One region of the Acinetobacter sp. M5A5_2a genome, then DNA from elsewhere that is predicted to be linked to it. Evidence: predicted binding sites of a transcription regulator. Region 1 holds the regulator's gene; each other region holds the start of a gene.

The links. The regulator PhoB, encoded in region 1, activates phosphate uptake and scavenging genes when phosphate is short. The targets are predictions, from matches to a motif close to TGTCATNAANCTGTCATAA.
Region 2: the regulator PhoB is predicted to act here: its motif matches at 3,162-3,180, upstream of ACLBWE_RS07840 (inorganic phosphate transporter).
Region 3: the regulator PhoB is predicted to act here: its motif matches at 1,682-1,700, upstream of ACLBWE_RS00985 (porin).

The regions. Positions count from the first base shown of each region.
Region 1 covers NZ_JBKEZV010000002.1:381,044-388,219, forward strand. The annotation lists gene ACLBWE_RS04155 (MATE family efflux transporter) at 1-972, shown strand, start outside; gene ACLBWE_RS04160 (SDR family NAD(P)-dependent oxidoreductase) at 1,030-1,863, opposite strand; gene ACLBWE_RS04165 (TetR/AcrR family transcriptional regulator) at 2,076-2,747, shown strand; gene phoB (phosphate regulon transcriptional regulator PhoB) at 3,002-3,712, shown strand; gene phoR (phosphate regulon sensor histidine kinase PhoR) at 3,722-5,080, shown strand; partial or broken gene ACLBWE_RS04180 (hypothetical protein) at 6,005-6,097, shown strand; gene ACLBWE_RS04185 (alpha/beta fold hydrolase) at 6,163-7,176, opposite strand, start outside.
Region 2 covers NZ_JBKEZV010000004.1:223,647-230,822, forward strand. The annotation lists gene metH (methionine synthase) at 1-2,762, opposite strand, end outside; gene ACLBWE_RS07840 (inorganic phosphate transporter) at 3,227-4,858, shown strand; gene ACLBWE_RS07845 (D-serine ammonia-lyase) at 5,023-6,357, shown strand; gene ACLBWE_RS07850 (hypothetical protein) at 6,404-7,176, opposite strand, start outside.
Region 3 covers NZ_JBKEZV010000001.1:198,886-206,061, reverse strand. The annotation lists gene ACLBWE_RS01000 (NAD(P)-dependent oxidoreductase) at 1-167, shown strand, start outside; gene ACLBWE_RS00995 (YARHG domain-containing protein) at 887-1,156, shown strand; gene ACLBWE_RS00990 (HIT family protein) at 1,175-1,588, shown strand; gene ACLBWE_RS00985 (porin) at 1,844-2,950, shown strand; gene ACLBWE_RS00980 (YidB family protein) at 3,059-3,649, opposite strand; gene ACLBWE_RS00975 (DUF6231 family protein) at 3,749-4,210, opposite strand; gene ACLBWE_RS00970 (DUF2797 domain-containing protein) at 4,250-5,119, shown strand; gene ACLBWE_RS00965 (ABC transporter permease) at 5,164-6,282, opposite strand; gene ACLBWE_RS00960 (ABC transporter permease) at 6,287-7,176, opposite strand, start outside.

The sequences.
Region 1 (7,176 bases):
CTGGCTTTACCTTATGTGCAGTGGATGCTGGCAGGCAGCCCGCTTCTGTTTGTTTATATTATCTATACTTCAATTTTACGTGGTGTAGGCGACAGTACTACACCTTTGCTTGCCCTTGCTTTAACTAGCGTTATTGGTTTGGTGATTACCCCGATATTGCTTAAAGGTTATTTTGGCTTACCAGCTCTGGGAATTATTGCTCCAGCAATTGCAACGATCACGGGTTATGTGGCTATTTTGATTTTTCTTGCGATTTATCTAAATAAGAAAAATCATCCACTTCGGCCGAATCGTCAGCTTCTGCAACATATCCGTCACAATCCAGAACTGAGCAAAATCATTTTGCGCTTAGGCGTCCCAACCGGTATTCAAATGATTACCACCTCAATGGCTGGGTTGGTTATTGTCGGGTTGGTTAACCATTATGGTTCACATGCTACAGCAGCATATGGTGCGGTAAATCAGGTGCTCAATTACATCCAGTTCCCTGCCTTATCAATCTCAATTGCAGCTTCAATTTTTGCTGCACAAGCGATTGGTGCAGGTAAATCTGAATTGTTATCTCGTGTGACTCGTACTGCCTTAGGCATGAACTTTTTATTTACGGGTACCTTAATTGGACTTGGCTATCTATTTTCAAAATATTTAATGGCTTTATTCATTACCGACCCAACCGTGGTGGTACTGGGCCAACAACTTTTATTTATTGTACTTTGGGCAATTTTATTCTTTGGTGCGGGTGCCATTTTTGCATCGATCATGCGTGCCAGCGGCACAGTGACCGTTCCAATGCTACTTAATATTTCCGCTATTTTGTTTATTGAAATTCCATGTGCTTACTGGTTTAGCTCAATATGGGGCCTTAAAGGAATCTGGGTTGCCTATGCCTTGGCATTTGTCAGTTTGTGTATTATTCAAGGGCTCTATTACCAATTCATCTGGAAGAAAAAGAAGATCAAAGTTCTTATTTAGAACCAATCAATTCTTATAAAAAAAGCCATCATTTGATGGCTTTTTTTGACTTTGAAATTATTTCATTAACTTAGTCACAATGGTAGAAGCACGTTGATATCCAGTTGGGAACAAACGCTGGAATGCATCAAGAATTTTTGCATCACTACCAATCAATAAACGACGTTTATTTTTTAATACTGCTTGTAAAATTTGACTAGCAGCCTCTTCAGGTGGAGTACGTAATAACTTGTCAAAATTTTGAATCGATTTAGTCGGGTCCATACCCAAACTATTCAAGCTATCACTCATTTTTGCAGATTTAGCAATATTGGTGCGGATTCCACCCGGATGTACACACAAAGAGCTTACGCCACTTTTTTCAATATCTAACTCTTGACGCAATGACTCGGTAAAACCGCGCACAGCAAATTTAGTTGCGTTATAAGCAGATTGAGTTGGTTGAGCGGTTAAACCAAATAGGCTTGAAATATTAATAATATGGCCATCTTGCGTTTGCTTAATGAACGGTAAGAACTCTTTCGTTCCGTACACTACACCCCAGAAGTTAATCCCAACGATCCACTCTAAATCTTCGTAGGTCGCACCTTCGACAGTTGAACCTAGAGCGACGCCAGCGTTGTTGAAAATCAGGTTAACTGACCCATGATCTTGAACAGTTTCTTGGGCCCACTGCTTTACCGCTTCACGGTCAGAAACATCAAGCTTTTTGGTCGTCACAGTAATCGTGCTATACGGTTTTAAAAGCTCAACGGTTTGCTGTAATCCCTTCTCATTAATATCACTCAATGAAAGATGGCAGCCCTGTTTTGCCAAAAGAATTGCGAGTTGTTGCCCAATGCCAGAACCTGCGCCCGTAATTGCAGCGACTTTGTTTTTAAAATTTTTCATTGTCCATCCTTTGTTTTTCGATATTTGCACAATCGGTTCATTGCATGTGCAGCTTAGACATCTTTAATATAATTTTGACAATATCCATTGTCAATATAGTACACTGTAATTTCAGATAGAATGGCACAATTCTGCTGAGAGCTTTATCATAGTGAGCATATTTGGCTAAAACCTATAAATTAGGAAACCAATCTTTAGGAAACGACTTATTTATGGCGACAAACGACTCAACCAGTAAAAAGAAAACAAAAACTGTGAGTAAAGAACGTCAGTTCAAAGGGTTATCTCTATCTGAACGTAAAGAGGCACGCCGAGAAAAACTGATTGAAGCTGGCATTGCGACTTATGGAACACTCGGCTTTTTTTCCGTGACGGTTAAGGATGTCTGCCAAGAAGCAAAACTCACAGAACGTTATTTTTATGAATCATTTAAAAAGAGCGAAGATTTATTTCAAACCATCTTTTTAAAAATGATTGAAGAATTGCAGCAAAACCTGATGCAAGCTGTCATTAAAGCGACACCAGATCCAGAAAAAATGGTCGATGCTGGTTTAAGGGCACTGCTGACGACATTAAAAGACGACCCGAGATTAGCTCGCATTGTCTATGTTGACGCAGTTTTGGTACAAGAATTACATAATCAGGCCACCATTCAAGAAACTCTTGCACAGTTTGATCGAATGATTCAGGCCTTTGTTATGTTGACCATGCCACAAATCCAACACAACGAAAATGAGCTCTCTCTAATCGCAACTGGCTTAAATGGATATGTTACTCAAATTGCAATTCGATGGGTCATGGGAGGCTTTGAGCAGTCTCTTGAACAGGTTTTAACCGCATGCCGCATTGTTTTCTTATCTTTATTGGCCAAGGTTTCAAAATAATATTAAAGTTTTTTGACACTCTAAAATGTACAAAACCAGTTCAGCTTTAAAGGTGATAACTTATTGAATGATTTTAAGAATATTTAAGCTTTCATGTCATCATTCGGTCACACCTTTGCCTTACTTTTGTCACAAATTATTGCTAAATTCAATTTTATAGACTTTTCTGCAATGAAATTGTCATAATTAATCTTTGTAATAAGCCTGTCATAACTACAAAACGGTTCACCGTTAAATCTATAGGATATTGCGCTGTGAAAGATGACTATATTTTAATTGTCGATGATGAGCTTCCTATTCGTGAAATGATCCATACTTCTTTGGACATGGCAGGCTTTCAATGTTTGCAGGCAGAAGATGCCAAACAGGCTCATCAAATTATCGTCGACCAACGTCCGGCGCTTATCTTGCTCGATTGGATGTTACCTGGAGGCGTAAGTGGTGTCGATTTATGTCGCCGCTTAAAACGTGATGAGAACTTAGCAGAAATTCCAGTAATTATGCTTACCGCTCGCGGAGAAGAAGACCACAAAGTACAAGGTCTGGATGCTGGCGCAGATGATTACATGACGAAGCCTTTCTCAACACGTGAACTGGTTTCACGTATTAAAGCGGTTCTGCGTCGTGCAAATGCATTAAGTGGCGAAAAAATGATTGACGCCAATGGTTTAATTCTTGATCCTGTGAGCCAACGTGTCAGCTTTGGCGACAGTATTTTAGATATGGGCCCAACTGAATATCGCTTACTTGCGTTTTTTATGACCCATCCAGAGCGTGCATATACACGTGCCCAGTTGCTCGATCAGGTCTGGGGCGGTAATGTATATATCGAAGATCGAACTATCGATGTGCACATCCGTCGTTTGCGTAAAGTTTTAGAACCTTTTGGTGTTGACCGATTTGTTCAGACCGTGCGTGGAACTGGCTACCGCTTCTCAACACGTGCAGATTTAGCCGCAGGTTAACCAAGATTTATGTATGAACCCTACCCCGTCCCCGAACAGGTACGTGAACAAAAGCTTTCCCGCTACAGTAGTTTATGGACGTTTGCCAAACAAGATTTACGGCTTTTATTATTTTTTATAATTATTGCCGGTTTAGTCGGTTTAGGCCTTGGGTATTTCTGGAGCTGTATTTTTATCGCCTTTGTGGTGTTTTTTACACTCCAGTTGCGTTCGCTTTATCTGGTCAATGACTGGATTGCAAATAAACCTTATGACGTTCCTCCAAACCTAAACGGGATTTGGGGAGCGTTATTGTTTAATGTTTACCGTGCCCAGCGTCAGGAACGAATCGTTCAAGCAGAAATGGTCGGTTTAATTGACCGCGCTCAGTCTTCTTTAGTGGCGCTTGCCGAAGCTGTTGTCCTCATTGATGATCAACATAAAATTGAATGGTGGAACCCTGCTGCTGAACGTTTGTTAGGTATCAGCCCTCTCGACCGTGGTCGAAATTTATTAACGATTTTACGCCAGCCGACCTTTATTGAATATTTTAACAATATTGATCAGGCACCCGATGGTATTAAATTACAGTCGAGTTTTGACGATGACCGATATGTGCAGGTCAAGCTCACACGATTTGGTGGAGAAAGCCGTTTATTGGTGGCTTACGACGTTACTCGTATGCACAACCTTGAGCAAATGCGTAAAGACTTTGTAGATAATATTTCTCATGAACTTCGTACACCATTAACTGTACTTAGTGGTTATATCGAGACATTTACCGATCAAGAAGATATTAGTCCACGCTGGAAACGTGCGTTTGATCAGATGCAGTCACAAACCAAACGTATGAATGCTTTGGTGAATGATTTACTACTGTTATCGAATTTAGAAAATAATAAGAAAATTGCAAAAAATCAGATTATTGAAATGCCGAGTTTAATGAATCAACTGTTTGATGATGCTCAGGCCTACAATGCCGATTATGGACATACACTCAATTTACATATTGATAGTCACTGTGACCTGATTGGTTCTGACATGGAAATCGCCAGCGCGTTTAGTAACTTAATTACCAATGCCATCAAATACACGCCCAAAGGTGGAACCATTACGATTGGCTGGCATGACGACGGTGAACATGCCTACTTTAGTGTACAAGACACAGGCATTGGAATTAATCCGAAACATTTACCACGTCTGACTGAACGCTTCTATCGTGTTGACAGCGACCGTAGTCGTCAAACAGGCGGTACAGGTTTAGGTTTGGCCATTGTGAAGCATGTATTAATGCAACATGGCGCTTATTTAGATGTCCAGTCTAAAGAAAATGAAGGTTCAACTTTTACAGTAGTTTTTCCTAAAGAAAGACTATATAACATGGCTTAAAAAGTATTCATTTCACACAAAGGGTGGATATTAAATAGACGCAGTGAAAGATACTTAGCCATTTTGTATATATAAGTTATTATGGACATGATTTTAATTTTTTGTCATTGATAATATCAAATATAATCTATAGTCAGTCTATATAAGTTATTTAATAAATCTTCTTTTTTTCTCATATCTATTTCATAGATTAGAATTTATGAAATAGATATACTAAATGTACTTTAAAAAAATAAAACCACTCAATTTATACAATATATATAATCAATGTCATTGATAATTTAAAAAATGATGAAAATAAAAAACACCATTTAAACTAATTATTTAACAGTTTTAAAAATAACTTTCATTTTTAAATAAAATTAGTATTATTAACTCGCTACAAAAAACTTAATCCATAAGAACAGCTAACATAATAATTAAGCGAGGCTTAAATGACTATTAACCCAGTAGAAATAATATCGAATAATGCAGAAATAACTGATTGCTTTATTCTCGGTTTAAAAAGTGGAGAATCATTAAAAGTAAAAGTTCTTCATATTGATAAAGATCAACAGACTATTCTTGTATCAATTCGCGTATTCATAGAAGGTGAATCAATTGGACTAATCTCTTTTGATAAAATTGAGTCACTTGAGCCAATCGAAGACGAACCTTATATAGAAACTATTGATGATCAATTAAGACGCATCCGTATGGGCAAGTATTTAATGGTTTGGGGACATTTTGGTGGTTCAATAAATCAAACTTGTGAACAGGGAGAACTTAAAAGTATTGATTGGAAGCACCGTACAATACTGTTGCGCAGCAGAGTTTATGAAGGCCAAGAAAATACAGTGTACATTGATAAAATTGATTCTATAGATGAGTCACGAGAAGGCTCAGGAGCACGAGGCCCAGCTGTAGCCCCAGACTGGTATAAAGGTGCTGATGGAAAATGGCGCAAAAATGGACGTGAATATGAAGGCTGATTTTACTGCAGTTTTCCCTAAAGAAAGACTGTATAACCTGACCTAAAGTCACCCCTTCAAATATAAAAAGCCGGCTCATGAAAAGTCGGCTTTTTTAGCATTTAAACCAATTTACTTAGAAATCGAGCAATAGGATTTACTTTGGTTTTTCTCTATTACATTTAAAAAGTGAGTAGCAAAAGTATTGCTCTGGCGTAGTGCATCACGATGATCTCCACCATCAATCGTTTGATATACCGTTGGTTTTTTTAATTTACATAGCTGTTGATAATAGGCATATGTCCCTCTCGGGTCGACTAAATGATCTTTAGAACCCTGAACAATCATTAACGGTACGGTAGGTACCATATTTTCAATCGACTGTTGTTTTAGATAAGCCAAGAGAGGTTTTAAATCAGCATCAGATCGAAATATACTAGAAGGAGATTTCTTTAAATCAGATTGAAGTTCAGATAAACAGCGGCTGCGCGCTTGGGTCAGCACCGCTTTCATTTCTGGACTGACTAAATTCTCAGGAACTATGCTCGACTCTGCTGCTTGTGCTCCTAATAGCACAATCGGGAAGAAAGCAGCTACGCTAGGTTCTGGGTTTGGATGACTCTGCACATATTCTGCAATACCTTCATATTGATAGCCACCCGGAGCAAGCGCTATCGCCCCTTTTAAATCTAGTTCGGGCGCATCTTTTTGACCATAGGCAGACACTGCAATTGCCGCAGCCCCGCCTTGACTGTGGCCCATCACCAACCACTGTTTATTAAAGCTCTTGGGCTTAAGCAAATGTAATGCACGCACTGCATCTACTACCGTATGCAATTGGCTCTTTGCATTCATATAGGGATGCCCACCCGGTGTCCCTAAGCCCTGATAATCAGGTGCAACAACTGCATAGCCACGTGCAAGCCAACCATCTAAAGCTTTAGAAGCAACTTCTTGGTATGAATGAACTGGCCCACCCACATAATCACCCGAAGGCGCGCAGGTATCGGCGACTCCAGTCGTACCATGTGCCCAAGCGAGTATAGGCCAGCCATTTTTTGGAGGAATGCCTTTGGGTAATAAAATAAAAGCCGATGCAACAATAGGTTCGCCCTGAATACCTCGACTACGATAATTTACCAATAA
Region 2 (7,176 bases), on a different contig from region 1:
CTTTCATCAATTTTAAAGCCATTTTGAACAGACTCTGCATAAGTCAGTTTTGCTGCTTTTGGTTGTTTGTTGGCTAAGCGCTCACGAATTTTGGCATATTCAGCACGGTGTTCTTCAATGAATTTTCCACGCATTTCTTTTGAAAGCAGGGTAGTTGCAACACCTACAGCACGTGAGGCATCGGCAACATAAATCACCGCATCGTTATGGTACTGAGGGTCAATTTTTACTGCTGTGTGTGCTTTCGATGTCGTAGCACCACCGATCAATAAAGGAATGTCAAAGCCTTTACGTTGCATTTCTTTAGCAACAAACACCATTTCATCTAAAGACGGAGTAATAAGACCTGACAACCCGATGATGTCACATTTTTCATCAATCGCAGTTTGCAAGATTTTCTCACAAGGGACCATCACACCAAGGTCAACAATGTCGTAACCATTACAGCCGAGTACAACACCCACAATATTTTTACCAATATCGTGTACGTCGCCCTTAACAGTTGCCATCAGGACTTTACCTTTAGATTGGCTACCTGTTTTTTCAGCTTCAATGTACGGGTTGAGCCAAGCCACAGCTTGCTTCATGACACGTGCAGATTTCACAACCTGTGGTAAGAACATTTTGCCTGAACCGAACAAGTCACCGACCACGTTCATACCATCCATCAAAGCGCCTTCAATCACATCTAATGGACGTTTAGCTTTTAGGCGAGCTTCTTCGGTATCTTCGTCAATGTATGTGGTAATACCTTTGACTAATGCATATTCAAGGCGTTTTTCTACAGGTTCGTTACGCCATTCAAGGTTTTCGGCTTCACGTTGTGTTCCGCTATGACCACGGTATTTTTCAGCGACTTCAAGCAGTTTCTCTGTTGCGTTTTGACCAAATTCACCCTGATTCTGGTTTAAAACAACATCTTCAACCGCATCTTTGAGTTCTTTAGGAATATCATCATAAATTGCCATTTGACCAGCATTTACAATCCCCATGGTCATGCCTTGTTTAATGGCATGGTACAAGAACACAGAGTGAATTGCTTCACGGACAGGCTCATTTCCACGGAACGAGAATGAAACGTTCGATACACCCCCAGAAATCATGGCATGAGGTAAGTTCTGTTTAATCCAACCTGTAGCTTCAATAAAATCGACGCCATAGTTATTGTGTTCTTCAATACCTGTTGCCACTGCAAACACGTTCGGGTCAAAAATAATATCTTCAGCAGGGAAGCCTACATCGTTAACCAAAACATCATAAGAACGTTTACAGATTTCACGTTTACGTGCAGCAGTATCGGCCTGACCAGTTTCATCAAAGGCCATCACAATAATCGCGGCACCATATTGACGACAGAGGCGAGCTTTTTCGACAAACTCGTCATAACCTTCTTTTAAGGAAATCGAGTTAACAACTGGCTTACCTTGTACGCATTTTAAGCCAGCTTCAATGATTTCCCATTTTGATGAGTCAATCATGATAGGTACACGTGAAATATCTGGCTCAGAGGCCACAAGGTTTAGGAAATGCACCATCGCATTTTGCGAATCGAGCATCCCTTCATCCATGTTAATGTCGATAATCTGTGCGCCAGCTTCCACTTGTTGCTGTGCAACTTCTAAAGCTTCGGCAAAGTTTTCTTCACGAATAAGACGTAAGAATTTTTTTGAACCGGTAACGTTGGTACGTTCACCCACGTTTACAAACAATGAGTCGTCATAAATATTAAAAGGTTCTAAACCACTTAAGCGGCAAGCTGGCTTAGTTTCAGGAATTTGACGAGGTGCAATGTCTTTTACAGCATTGGCAATAGCACGAATATGGTCTGGTGTTGTACCACAGCAACCACCGGTAATATTGATCAAACCACTTTCTGCAAATTCTTTTAAGAAGGCAGCAGTTTGCTCAGGTGTTTCATCATACTCACCAAAAGCGTTTGGTAAGCCAGCATTTGGATGGGCAGAAATGAAAGTATCAGCAACATCAGACACAGTTTTAACGTGAGGGCGCATGGCATCTGCACCAAGGGCACAGTTAAAACCAATTGAAAGTAAATCACCATGGCGTACAGAGTTCCAGAACGCTTCGGCAGTTTGACCTGTTAAGGTACGACCCGATGCATCGGTAATGGTCCCTGAAATCATGAGTGGTAATTCATGACCAATTTGCTTAAAGACTTCTTTCACCGCAAAAATTGCAGCTTTACAGTTTAATGTATCAAAAACGGTTTCAATCAGAATGATATCTGCACCACCTTCAATCAGCGCATGAGTGGCCTCAATATAGTTTTCTTTTAGCGCATCAAAGGTAATGTTACGAAAGGCAGGATCATTTACATTGGGTGAAATTGAACAGGTACGTGATGTTGGGCCGAGTACACCCGCTACAAAACGAGGTTTGTCTGGTGTTGAATATTTTTCACAGGCTGCTTTGGCTAAACGCGCTGCTTCACGGTTAATTTCGGGAACAAGGTCTTCCATGTGGTAATCAGACATAGAAACACGTGTGCCGTTAAAGCTGTTGGTTTCAATAATGTCTGCGCCTGCATCAAGATAAGCTTCATGAATGCCTTGAATGATTTCTGGCTGTGTCAAAACTAAAAGGTCATTATTACCTTTTAAGTCATGTGCCCAATCGGCAAAACGCTCACCACGGTAGTCGGCTTCTTCCAATTTATGGCGCTGGATCATCGTTCCCATTGCACCATCAATAATCAGAATGCGTTTAGCAAGAAGCGCTTTTAGGGTGGCAAGCGTAGACATAGAAAACCCCGATCTTTTATATGAATTTAAAAATGCGGCGCTATTGTAACAGAATAGCAGCACAATTGATGATCTATGACGACCCACCATTCACCGTAAATTAGTCGTAAAAAAAAGTGTTTTCGAATAAAAAGAGGGCATTTTTTCATCAAATATTCATAAAATGATCATGATATTGAAATATTTCATCTCCAATATTCCGTTTTATGACAATTAAGCTGTTTAAAAAAACGTCATACAGGTAATTTTTTAGATATTTTTGCTTTAAAAATAGTCATAAATAAGGAAGATATAAATTGATTTAAATTATTGTATTTTAATAAAAAAATAAAATGGATCGAGGAAAGGTGCATCAAATGAGGTCAAAATATGAAAAATTGACTTCATCAGGCGCCGCTTTGTCATATAATTGTCATAATTTAATTTAAGAATACAGAGGATTTTTCTATCCTCTTACCGTCTGCATGAATTCTAATCTACCCCCTGTTTCGGATTCAAAACTTGCGGCAAACCTGCAAGTCAAATCGACGAATGTACATGTCCCGACACCTAAGTTCTTTATGCCGGTGTTTCTGACAATTATTGTTGCAACACTTATTTATATTGGATTTCAGGTGAGTGCTGATTTAGCGCATGTACCGCCTTTGAGTCTTTATTCGGTTATTCTTTTATCTACCGCACTCTTGATTGCTTTAGGCTTTGAGTTTGTAAATGGCTTCCACGATACTGCAAATGCAGTAGCGACAGTGATTTACACTAATGCTTTACCTGCACCGGTTGCAGTCATGTGGGCAGGTTTTTGTAATTTTCTTGGGGTAATGGTTGCAAGCGGCGCAGTCGCTTACGGCATTATTGCATTGTTGCCTGTTGAATTGATTATGAACATGGGTAGCGGTGCAGGTTTCGCAATGGTTTTTGCGCTTCTTATTGCTGCGATTCTCTGGAACTTAGGTACTTGGTTCTTGGGCATTCCTGCTTCTAGCTCTCATACTTTGATTGGTTCAATCTTGGGTGTGGGCATTATGAACCATCTATTGAGTGCATCGACTGGCGTAACCACCAGCGGTGTTGATATGGATCAGGTGATTAAAGTCGGTAAGGCCTTATTATTGTCACCTTTAATTGGTTTTGCTTTTGCAGCGATTGTATTCTTGTTGGTTAAAACTATTTTTAAACGCCAATTAGAGTTATTCCAGCCACCAGAAGGTAATAAACCACCACCAGCAATCATTCGTGCAATTTTAATCTTTACCTGTACAGGTGTAAGTTTTGCACATGGTTCTAATGACGGTCAAAAAGGTATGGGTTTAATCATGCTGATTTTGGTTGGTCTGGTGCCATTGGCTTATTCATTAAATAAAAACCTAGATACACAACAAGTTCAATCATTCCATCAGCTTTCTTCTCAAACTGCCGTACTTTTGAATCAAAATCAGCCAGAATTAACCGATGAAAAAGCACGTGTTATTTTGACTAAATATATTCAAACTAAACAGCAAACTCCGGAAGTAGTGCCTGCATTGGCAAGCATGACTGATCATTTGGGTGAGCGAGTTTCTAGCTATAGCAACTTAAAAGATATTCCAGAAGCTGCAATCAGTGAAATTCGTAATGACATGTATTTAAGTACAACGACGTTTAAGCGTTTGGATAAAGCAGATGCTTTACCAAAAATGGATCAGTCACAAGAAAAACTCGTGAAAGAATACCGTAGTAGCTTAGATTCATTCTTACAATACATTCCAACTTGGGTGAAAGTAGCAGTTGCTTTGGCACTTGGCTTAGGCACCATGGTTGGCTGGAAACGTATTGTTGTGACTGTAGGTGAGCGTATTGGTAAACATCACATGACTTATGGTCAGGGGATGTCTGCTGAGCTTGTAGCAATGAGTACAATTGCAGCTGCCGACGGTTTAGGTATGCCTGTTTCAACAACACACGTTTTAAACAGTGCTGTTGCTGGTACCATGGTAGCGAACAGATCGGGTTTAAACTTCAATACAGTTAAAACGATTTTATCTGCATGGGTATTTACACTTCCTGCAACAATCTGTTTGTCAGGCGGTTTGTACTGGTTATTCTTACAGTTTGTATAAAAGTATTTAAAAAATTAAAGCCACTGTTCACAGTGGCTTTTTTATTTGTTTCTTTTTAACGTTCAGTCTATTTTCATGTACATTCAATTATAAATTAACGAGTCCTTATAAAGCCTCAAGTAACTTCAGAGGCTAGGCTTAAAACTTTTATATCAGGATAGATTATGGATGCGGTTCAAATAGATCAGCTAAAACAACAATTTCCACTTATTGAGACACTGCAAGCCTATCAAGAAACATTTTGGTTTACACCTCATTGCTATCCTTTAAAAGAAGCTTTAGAAAAAGTTGGATTAACAGCCGAAGACGTAAGTAAAGCAGAAGCCCGATTAGAGCGTTTCGCACCTTATTTGGCAAAAGTATTTCCTGAAACTCAAGCACAACATGGAAAAATTGAATCAGAGATCGTTGAAATTGCCCATATGCAACAAGCACTTTCTTCAACAGAACAAGTGCAACTGAGTGGAGCATTCTGGCTGAAAAAGGATAGTCATTTACCTATTTCTGGTTCAATTAAAGCGCGTGGTGGTATTTATGAAGTCTTGGCTCACGCCGAAAAATTGGCACTTAAGGCTGGACTTCTCAAGTTGGAAGACGATTACAGTAAGTTAGATCAAGATTCATTTAGGGCATTCTTTTCTAAGTATCAAATTGCAGTAGGTTCTACAGGTAACCTAGGGCTTTCCATAGGCATTATGAGCGCCAAACTGGGTTTTAGAGTCACTGTTCATATGTCTGCTGATGCGAGACAATGGAAAAAAGACAAACTGCGTTCATTGGGCGTTAATGTTGTGGAATATGCCAGTGACTATGGAGTAGCTGTTGAAGAGGGAAGAAAAGCAGCAGAGCAAGATCCACATTGCTTTTTTATTGATGATGAAAACTCAACAACATTGTTTTTAGGTTATGCAGTTGCAGGAATACGCTTAAAACAGCAATTTGAGCAAAAACAAATTAAAGTCGATGCTGAACACCCATTATTTGTTTATTTGCCGTGTGGCGTCGGTGGTGGCCCTGGTGGGGTAAGTTTTGGACTAAAACTGGCTTTTGGTGAGCATGTGCATTGTATCTTTGCAGAACCCACCCATTCACCATGTATGTTACTGGGTGTCCACACAGGTTTGCATGATCAGATTTCAGTGAATGATATTGGCCTCGATAATGTAACTACCGCAGATGGGCTCGCAGTAGGCCGTGCTTCAGGTTTTGTGGGACGTGCTATGCAACAGTTAATTGATGGCTATTACACCATTCATGATGAACGTTTGTATGAACTAATAGCACTTCTAAATCAAACTGAAAATATTAAGCTTGAGCCTTCAGCAGTGGCAGGAATGATGGGTCCATATTATGTTCAGACGAGTCCTGATTATTTGGCTTTACATCAACTATCAGCTGAACAGTTGCAGCAGGCAACCCATGTGATATGGGCGACAGGAGGCGGTATGGTGCCACCTGATGAAATGCAAAAATATCTTTCACACTTTCAAAATAAATAGAAAAACTCAGAAAAAAGCCCAATTCTAGAATTGGGCTTTAATTAAACTATTTTTTAGATGATTTCCCAAAAGGTAGTTTTTCGGTTGCAAAGCCATAGATTGCAGCAAAAGGCAGGGCAGTTCTTGCTAAATAAGCAACACGCCACAATCCGCCGTGGTTGGCACCTTCCATCATAAGTTCAAGCGGATGGTCAAGCTCAGTTTCAGGATTCGCTACAGAAGACTCATTTCTTAAGTCATGAATCCAGATTGCAGCCATAATTGCATTGGTAGTTTCAGGGCTAAATGCTTCTACATCAAAAAGTTCTGCACCATTAAAAGCTGCTTTCAACAATGGATTTTTAGTCACAGAGTGAGTCGTTGTAGATGGAGCAATATTAATGCTCACGTGTTGTCCTTGATGGCGGGCCAAAATAGCACGCCATTGTTGAATGCGTTTTGCCAAAGCATAATTTGGCCCTTGTTCAACAACTAGACAGTCGGCAATGCCATAAGTTTTTCCATTTTCACAAGCAATTAAGTCTTGATATGGCGCTTGAAAAAAACGATTAAGCGAAAGAGCGGAAACACCTTTCACTGCCATTTTTTGTATTTTTGTGCGTGATTTAAACTTTTGTTGAGCAGCTTTAGCGACTTCTTTAGGAACTGCATAAACATCGGTTGGCGTACACATAAACATAAGGCTCGTATCAGACTTATGCTCGCTCACAAATTGCATGATGCTGTCCATTGCCATGGAAACACGAACATGCTTTTCGCCATCTAAATAAGCTATTGCGGCCAAATCTAACTTTTGTGGAAACTGAACTAACCACTGTG
Region 3 (7,176 bases), on a different contig from region 1:
ATACAGGAATTGCTTTAGATTTAGTCCATCAAGCTAAGCTTCCTGCCCCACTTTTATCACTAACACAAAGTTTAATCCAAGCTGCTCATTTAACTGCTGAAGACAATAGTGACTTCTCTGCGGCAGTTAAAATGTATGAAGCATGGACCAAGATTACATTGGAATAAATTTAATCTTTTAGATGGCAGCTTATTAAAGATGCTTAATTTTAATAAGCTGCATAATGAATATTAAAAAGACTTAAAAAAAAACCCATTTCAATTTTAGAAATGGGTTACAAAAACAAAAAACTATCAAACGCAGCAATTAAGGATCACATAATAGAAGCTAAAACATGTAAAATCAATACATCTTTCAGTTGGATTGTAAACTAAGATCAATTTTGGCTTATTTATATTTTAGATATCAAAAGAAAAAGCCCATTTCCGTCTAAATTAAAATGGGCCCTGTGAATTCCACTTAATCCTAAAATACAAAAATGTGATAATTATCACGCTTTGTATTTTTATAATGTCATTGATATATTTGTTTTTCATTGACCCAATTTCAAACTCAAGCCGTCTATTTAGCAAATGAAAAGCTATAAAATCTCATCTTTTCCTACAATTTTTTATATATTATCAACCGAGCCAGAAGTATATTTTTCTCTGTTTAATAACAGTTAAAGTAGATTAAAACGAGAATCAAATTCTGGAAATATATATATAATTTTCCTTAAGTTTATGTTTTTATTTGATTTTTATAAATATTTGATATATAAAGTTTTTATTTATATTGTGAACAAATTATCAACCAAAATGACACTTGAGTAATTAATAGTCATTGAAATATTGGTAATAAACCTTATATTGAGTACAGGTTCATACCTTTAACTGAGGAAACGCTCATGAATAAATTTATGGTTGCAGTCTTTACTGGCATGGTGAGCATTGCTGGTTTAAACGTTCAAGCTGCAACGCCTGAGCAAGAATGTCAGAAATTGCAAGACGATTATAATTTGATTTATGCATCAAAAGGCTTTTGTTTTAAAGATCCTGATGCAAAAGAAAAATATGGTAATGAAAACTGTCATACGACAAAACCAAAGTTTTCTGACAAAGAGCAACAACGTCTTGATGCTATTAAAGAGCGTCAGAAAGAATTGAAATGTAAATAATTTTTAAAGGAATAATACATGGCATACGATGATCAAAATATCTTCGCAAAAATTTTACGTGATGAACTTCCAGCGATAAAAATCTATGAAGATGATCAAGTTCTAGCTTTTATGGATATTATGCCTCAAGCCGATGGTCATACATTAGTTATTCCAAAAACACCTGCTGTAACGCTCCTTGATTTACCTCCAGAAGCAGCCGCATATACCATACAAATTGTTCAAAAAATTGCGAAAGCAATGGAAAAAGCCCTCAATTTAGAAGGTATTGTCTTGATGCAACTTTCTGGAGCAGCGGCAGGACAAACTGTTCCGCATGTTCATTTTCACCTTATTCCTACAAATGTGCATCAACTTGGACGCCATGCTGTAGAATTAGGCGATCAAGAAAAAATTAAAGGATTAGCTGAGAAAATTAAAGCAGCTCTTTGATTTTTAATTCATTAAAGCGGAGTTTTGACTCCGCTTTTTTTCGTCTAAAAACTATAAAAAATTAAAATAATTAATTTATTTCTAAATTTTAACCGTCATAAAACTGTCATTTATTTTTCACGCCCCTGTCACAAAGTTTGCCGATACTGCTTAGCAAGTTGGTGAGCTTTTGTAACTTTTTGTACATAAGTCAACTACAAAATAAATAGTTAACTAGGCATACGCCATTTTTAAAAACTTTTTGGAGAAATCTCAATGAAGAAATTGCTACTCGCTGCCGCAGTTGCAACTTTGAGCATAAACGCGGTGCAAGCAGCGCCAACTTTGTATGGCAAACTGAATGTTTCTATTAACCAAGTTGACAATAAAAATTTCGATGGAAAAAGTGACGTTACTGAAGTTAACTCAAACTCTTCTCGCATTGGGGTAAAAGGCGAAGAGAAATTAACTGACAAGCTATCTGCTGTTTATTTAGCTGAATGGGCAATTTCTACTGATGGTTCAGGTTCTGATAGTGATCTTAGCGCCCGTAACCGTTTTATCGGTTTAAAAACTGAAGGTGTTGGTACATTAAAAGTAGGTAAATACGATTCTTACTTTAAAACCGCTGCTGGCGGTAACCAAGACATCTTTAATGACGATACACGTTTAGATATTACCAACATCATGTACGGCGAAAACCGCTTAGACAACGTGGTTGGTTTTGAATTAGACCCTAAATTATTAGCTGGTTTAACATTCAATATCATGGCTCAAACTGGCGAAAGCACCTCAGATAGCAAACAAGGTGAAACTGGTAAAGACAGCAAAAATGACAGCTTTGACTCTGTGTCTACTGCGCTTGGTTATGAAAACAAAGACCTTGGATTAGCAGTAGCTGCCGCTGGTGACTTTGGTATTAAAGGTAAATATGCTGCTTACGGTCTGAAAGATGTTTATACAGATGCTTACCGTGTAACGGGTTCTTATGACATCGCAAAATCAGGTTTTGTTGTAGGTGCTTTATGGCAACATGCTGAACCTACTGATGAATTGACTGCATATGGTCAATCATATAAATCAGATGGTGCAGTTGACAAAGCTGGTAAAGCTTACCGCGGTTTAGAGGAACAAGCTTATGCTGTTACAGCGGCGTATAAAATTCCAAATACTAAACTTAAAGTGAAAGCTGAATACGCTTCTGCTGAAACACAAGTAAGTGGTCAAGCAGATCGTAAAATTGACTTGTACGGTTTAGGTCTTGATTATCAAATCAACAAGCAAGCTCGTTTCTACGGTATTGTTGCTCAACAAAAACGCGACTGGTTGAATGATGATGACAAGCAAACTGTTGTAGGTACAGGTATCGAATATAACTTCTAATTAGTTATCTTTGATTCATATCTAAAATAAAAGGGCTAATGCCCTTTTATTTTATTGTGCAGATTAAAAAAGCCGATATTTTTATACCGGCTTTTTTTACTTTGTAGCTTACTTTAAGAAACCACTTACAAGATTCATAACATTTTGAATGTCTTGGTTTGCTTCTTGATGATCGGTACTGTCACCCTGAGGTGTTAATGAGTCAATGACTTGAGGTAAGACTGACGCAATTGCACCGTAAACTTGCTCTTTTGGAGCTTGAGCTTGCGCAGCAACCTGCTCAATGTCAGCTGGATTAAATAAACTCTGCAATTGTTGAGTAGGAACTTCGCTATTACTTTGATTTGGATCAACCCAGCTTTGAACTTGGTTACCTAAACCCGCACCTTTTAACTTTTCTAAAGCAGCCTGCAAACCACCTTGTTGCTGAACCCAACCTAAAATTAAAGGCACAACCGCAATTAATAAACTTTGTACACCACCACCTGCTTGAGGTGCATTATTATTGCCAGTCACTTGACCCAATACAGAACCTAATACTCCACCAAGGCCCCCTTGAGCGCCAGAAGAAGTATTACCCCCCATTTGTCCAAGTACTGAACCTAAAATTCCGCCCAAACCGCCTTGACCTGATGCTTGCTGGTTCCCACCTAAAGCCTGCTGAGCCAAAACTTCAACAATGCTGCTTAAATTTGTCATGTGTAACTCTTATGTATGGTTTATACATCAGCATACGCGGATTCTTATTCAGACAGCAAAAGCCAAATTGTTAAATTTTGAAAGAGATTTAATGCTCTTTTACCAACGGAATTTATTCCAGTTTTCTGGGTTTGCCCAAAACTTTGAATTAAACCAATCTGGAACATGTTTATAGGTCAATATATTAAATTGCCATAAAGCAAAATCACTATCATGTGAAGTCTTATCAATGAGTTGAGTAAAACCTAGGGAACGTAATAACTGTTCATCACTTCGTTTGCTCACCACAACAATTCGTTTTGCTAATAAATCTCTTAGTTTTACTAATAATTGTGATTTTTGAATATCACTGATGTTATGCATTTCATCGGTATCAAATAATACAAAACCCAAATCATAACGCTGAGTAAAAGGCAGACTTAAAAGCTCAGTTACGCTAAAATAGTGCCATTGAATTGCGTTATTCTGGTCAATTTTCTGGCCAATACAAAGTGCAGTATGAATGGGCTGTTCTTTTGATAAATCGTCTAGCATAGAAGCGATGACATTTTGTTCAGCCATGACTGCAACCCTTAATTGAAAGATGTGAGTTTAAACTTTATGGAACTACAAGGCATTTGCCATAAAATGCATGCAGGCCTAAAAGATGCTAGTGTAACTGATCAACAGACAACCAAGGCAAATGTTGAATACAAATTTGTATTAGACCGTTCAGAAATTGATCTTCCTTTTAATTTAGGACAAGAACTAGAAATCGAATGGACAGGTAATATTTATTGCACCTCTTGTGGCACTAAAACACCAAAATCTTATTCTCAAGGTCACTGCTTTAAATGTTTTAAAACGAAAGCGGAATGTGACCTCTGCATTATGAAACCAGAAACATGCCATTACCACTTAGGTACATGTCGTGAAGATGACTTTGCCCACAATGTTTGTTTTCAACCTCATATTGTTTATTTAGCAAATTCTAGCGCTTTGAAAGTTGGCATTACCCGTGTTAGTCATATGCCAGGTCGTTGGTTAGATCAAGGTGCAACTCAGGCCTTACCAATTATGAAAGTTGGATCACGTCGTTTATCTGGTCAACTTGAAACAATGTTTGGTTCTTTAGTTGCTGACAAAACTGATTGGCGTAAACTCCTTAAGGGAGAAGCTGAACCTCTAAAACTAACTGAGCAACGTGATCAGTTAATCGAAGAGTTTGCACCTAAAATTCAAACGATTCGTGAGGAATTTAGCCAAAATCTTGAATTTAACGAAACCGTTGAATTATTAGAAGATGAACTACCACGTGAGTTTGTTTACCCTGTTGAGCAGTACCCTGAAAAGATTAAGTCTCTAAATTTGGATAAAACTCCAAAAATTCGTGGTGTATTACAGGGCATTAAAGGTCAATATTTAATTTTTGATATTGGTGTTATTAACATCCGTAAATATACAGGTTACCAACTGATTATACGTGCCTAAGTAAGTTTTAAAGCCCCTAAAATGGGGCTTTTTAATTAAAATGATTAAGATAATCTGTTCCTAAATAGCCAAGCAGCTAAGGGTAAAGTCACTACTCCAAGTATGATCATTGGAATAAAGTTGAATTTGACTTGTGCAAAGCTCGCACCTTCCAAATAAACCCGTTGTACCAAGTTAATTCCAAACCTTAAGGGGTTTGCGTAAGTTGCTATTTGTAGTACTTTCGGCATGTTTTCTACTGGTGTAAGTAAACCTGAAAGCAACATCAAAGGCATAATCAATAAAAATGTAAAAAGCATGGCTTGTTGCATATTTAAAGATAAGGCCGAAATTGATAGGCCCACTCCGACTACAGCCACATTAAAACTTAATAAACCAAAATAAAGCAGCCCAAGAGAGCCATTCATTGGAATTTTAAACCAGAACAAAATGATCAATAAAATAATGGTTGATTGCATCAATCCTACAAAAATTGGAGGTAAGGCCTTACCAATCATAATTTGTAATGGTGTATACGGCGTAACTAATAACTGATCGAATGTACCCTGCTCTCGTTCACGTGCTACAGATAAAGCAGATAGAAGCAATGTCTGCATCATACTTAAAGCCGCAATTAATGAAGGCATTAAGCTCCATCGAGACTCTTGATTTGGGTTGTACCATGTTCTTGTTTCAAGGCTAATCGGTAAGGCTGAGTTAAATTTTTGCTGATTAAACTGACCAATAATTTTATTTAGATATGAACCAGCCACAACAGCGGTTGATGAGTTTCTGCCATCAACAATGACCTGTATAGGAGAGCTTTGGTTATTATTTAATTTGCTCTCGAAGTCTGAAGGAATCGTAATCACGACCAATGCCTGACGACTATCAATTACCTGTTTGATTTGATCTGTATATTGAAGTGTTGCAATCCGCTTAAAAATACCAGAGCCATCGAGTTTTGAGATCAATTCATGCGAAACTTGCCCATTACTTTGATCTAAAATTGCATAGTCCACACGGTTAACATCATAAGTTGCAGCATAACCAAACAAAAGTGCCTGCATGAGGGCTGGTACAAATAGAATGACTCTATTTGCAGGGTCACTAAAAATGGTCAGGAATTCCTTTTTGACTAAAAAACTTAAATGTTTTAGCCAAATCAACAGTTGCTGCCACATAACTTTATCTCAACCGTTTTTTCAGTGAAAAGTTCACAGCACATATCAAAACAACGATATATCCCAATAAAATACCGCATTCTTTAAACCATAACTTCCAATCATCACCTCCCATAAATAGGGTTTTAATTAAAATCATAAAATGCGTAGCTGGAAGTAATTGGCTAACAATTTGTACAACCAAGGGTAAATTTCGTGTATCGAAAACAAAACCTGAAAGCATGAGTGCAGGCATAAAACTTGCCAATAAAGCAATTTGACTCGCCTGAAACTGGCTTTGAGCAAAGCCTGATATGGTTAAACCAAGTAATAACGAAACAATTAAATATAAAAATGAAGCTGATAAAATTGAGAATAATGAACCACGCATGGGTACTTCAAAAATAAAATACGCAGCAATAATACAGATCACGATATCAATCATGCCGACCACAACATAGGGAATGAGCTTTGCTAATACAATTTCAAATGGCCGTACAGGCGTCACAAATAAGGCCTCTAGTGTTCCCCGTTCCCTTTCACGGGCAATGAGTAACCCCGTTAAAAATGCACCGATTAAAGTTAAGATTAATACCATTAAGCCTGGGACTAAAAACCAAGTACTGTTAGCAGATTCGTTAAACCATATTCGTTGTTCAATATTAACGGTGCTTGAAGTTGCTAATATTGGACTACGGTCAACTTGTATAGACGGCGCGGTAGCCAAAGCACCTGTGACATATCCTTCCAAAGCTGTTGCTATGGTGGTAGACGTACCATTTAATAACAGTTGAGCCTTTGCGTTACCTTGTTGTGCCTGACTCGCGAAATCTGAAGGGAAATGCAAAATGGCATCAATCTCGCCATCTCGAATGGCCTGCTCTGCTTCAGGAAAATTATGAAATTGCTGACTCG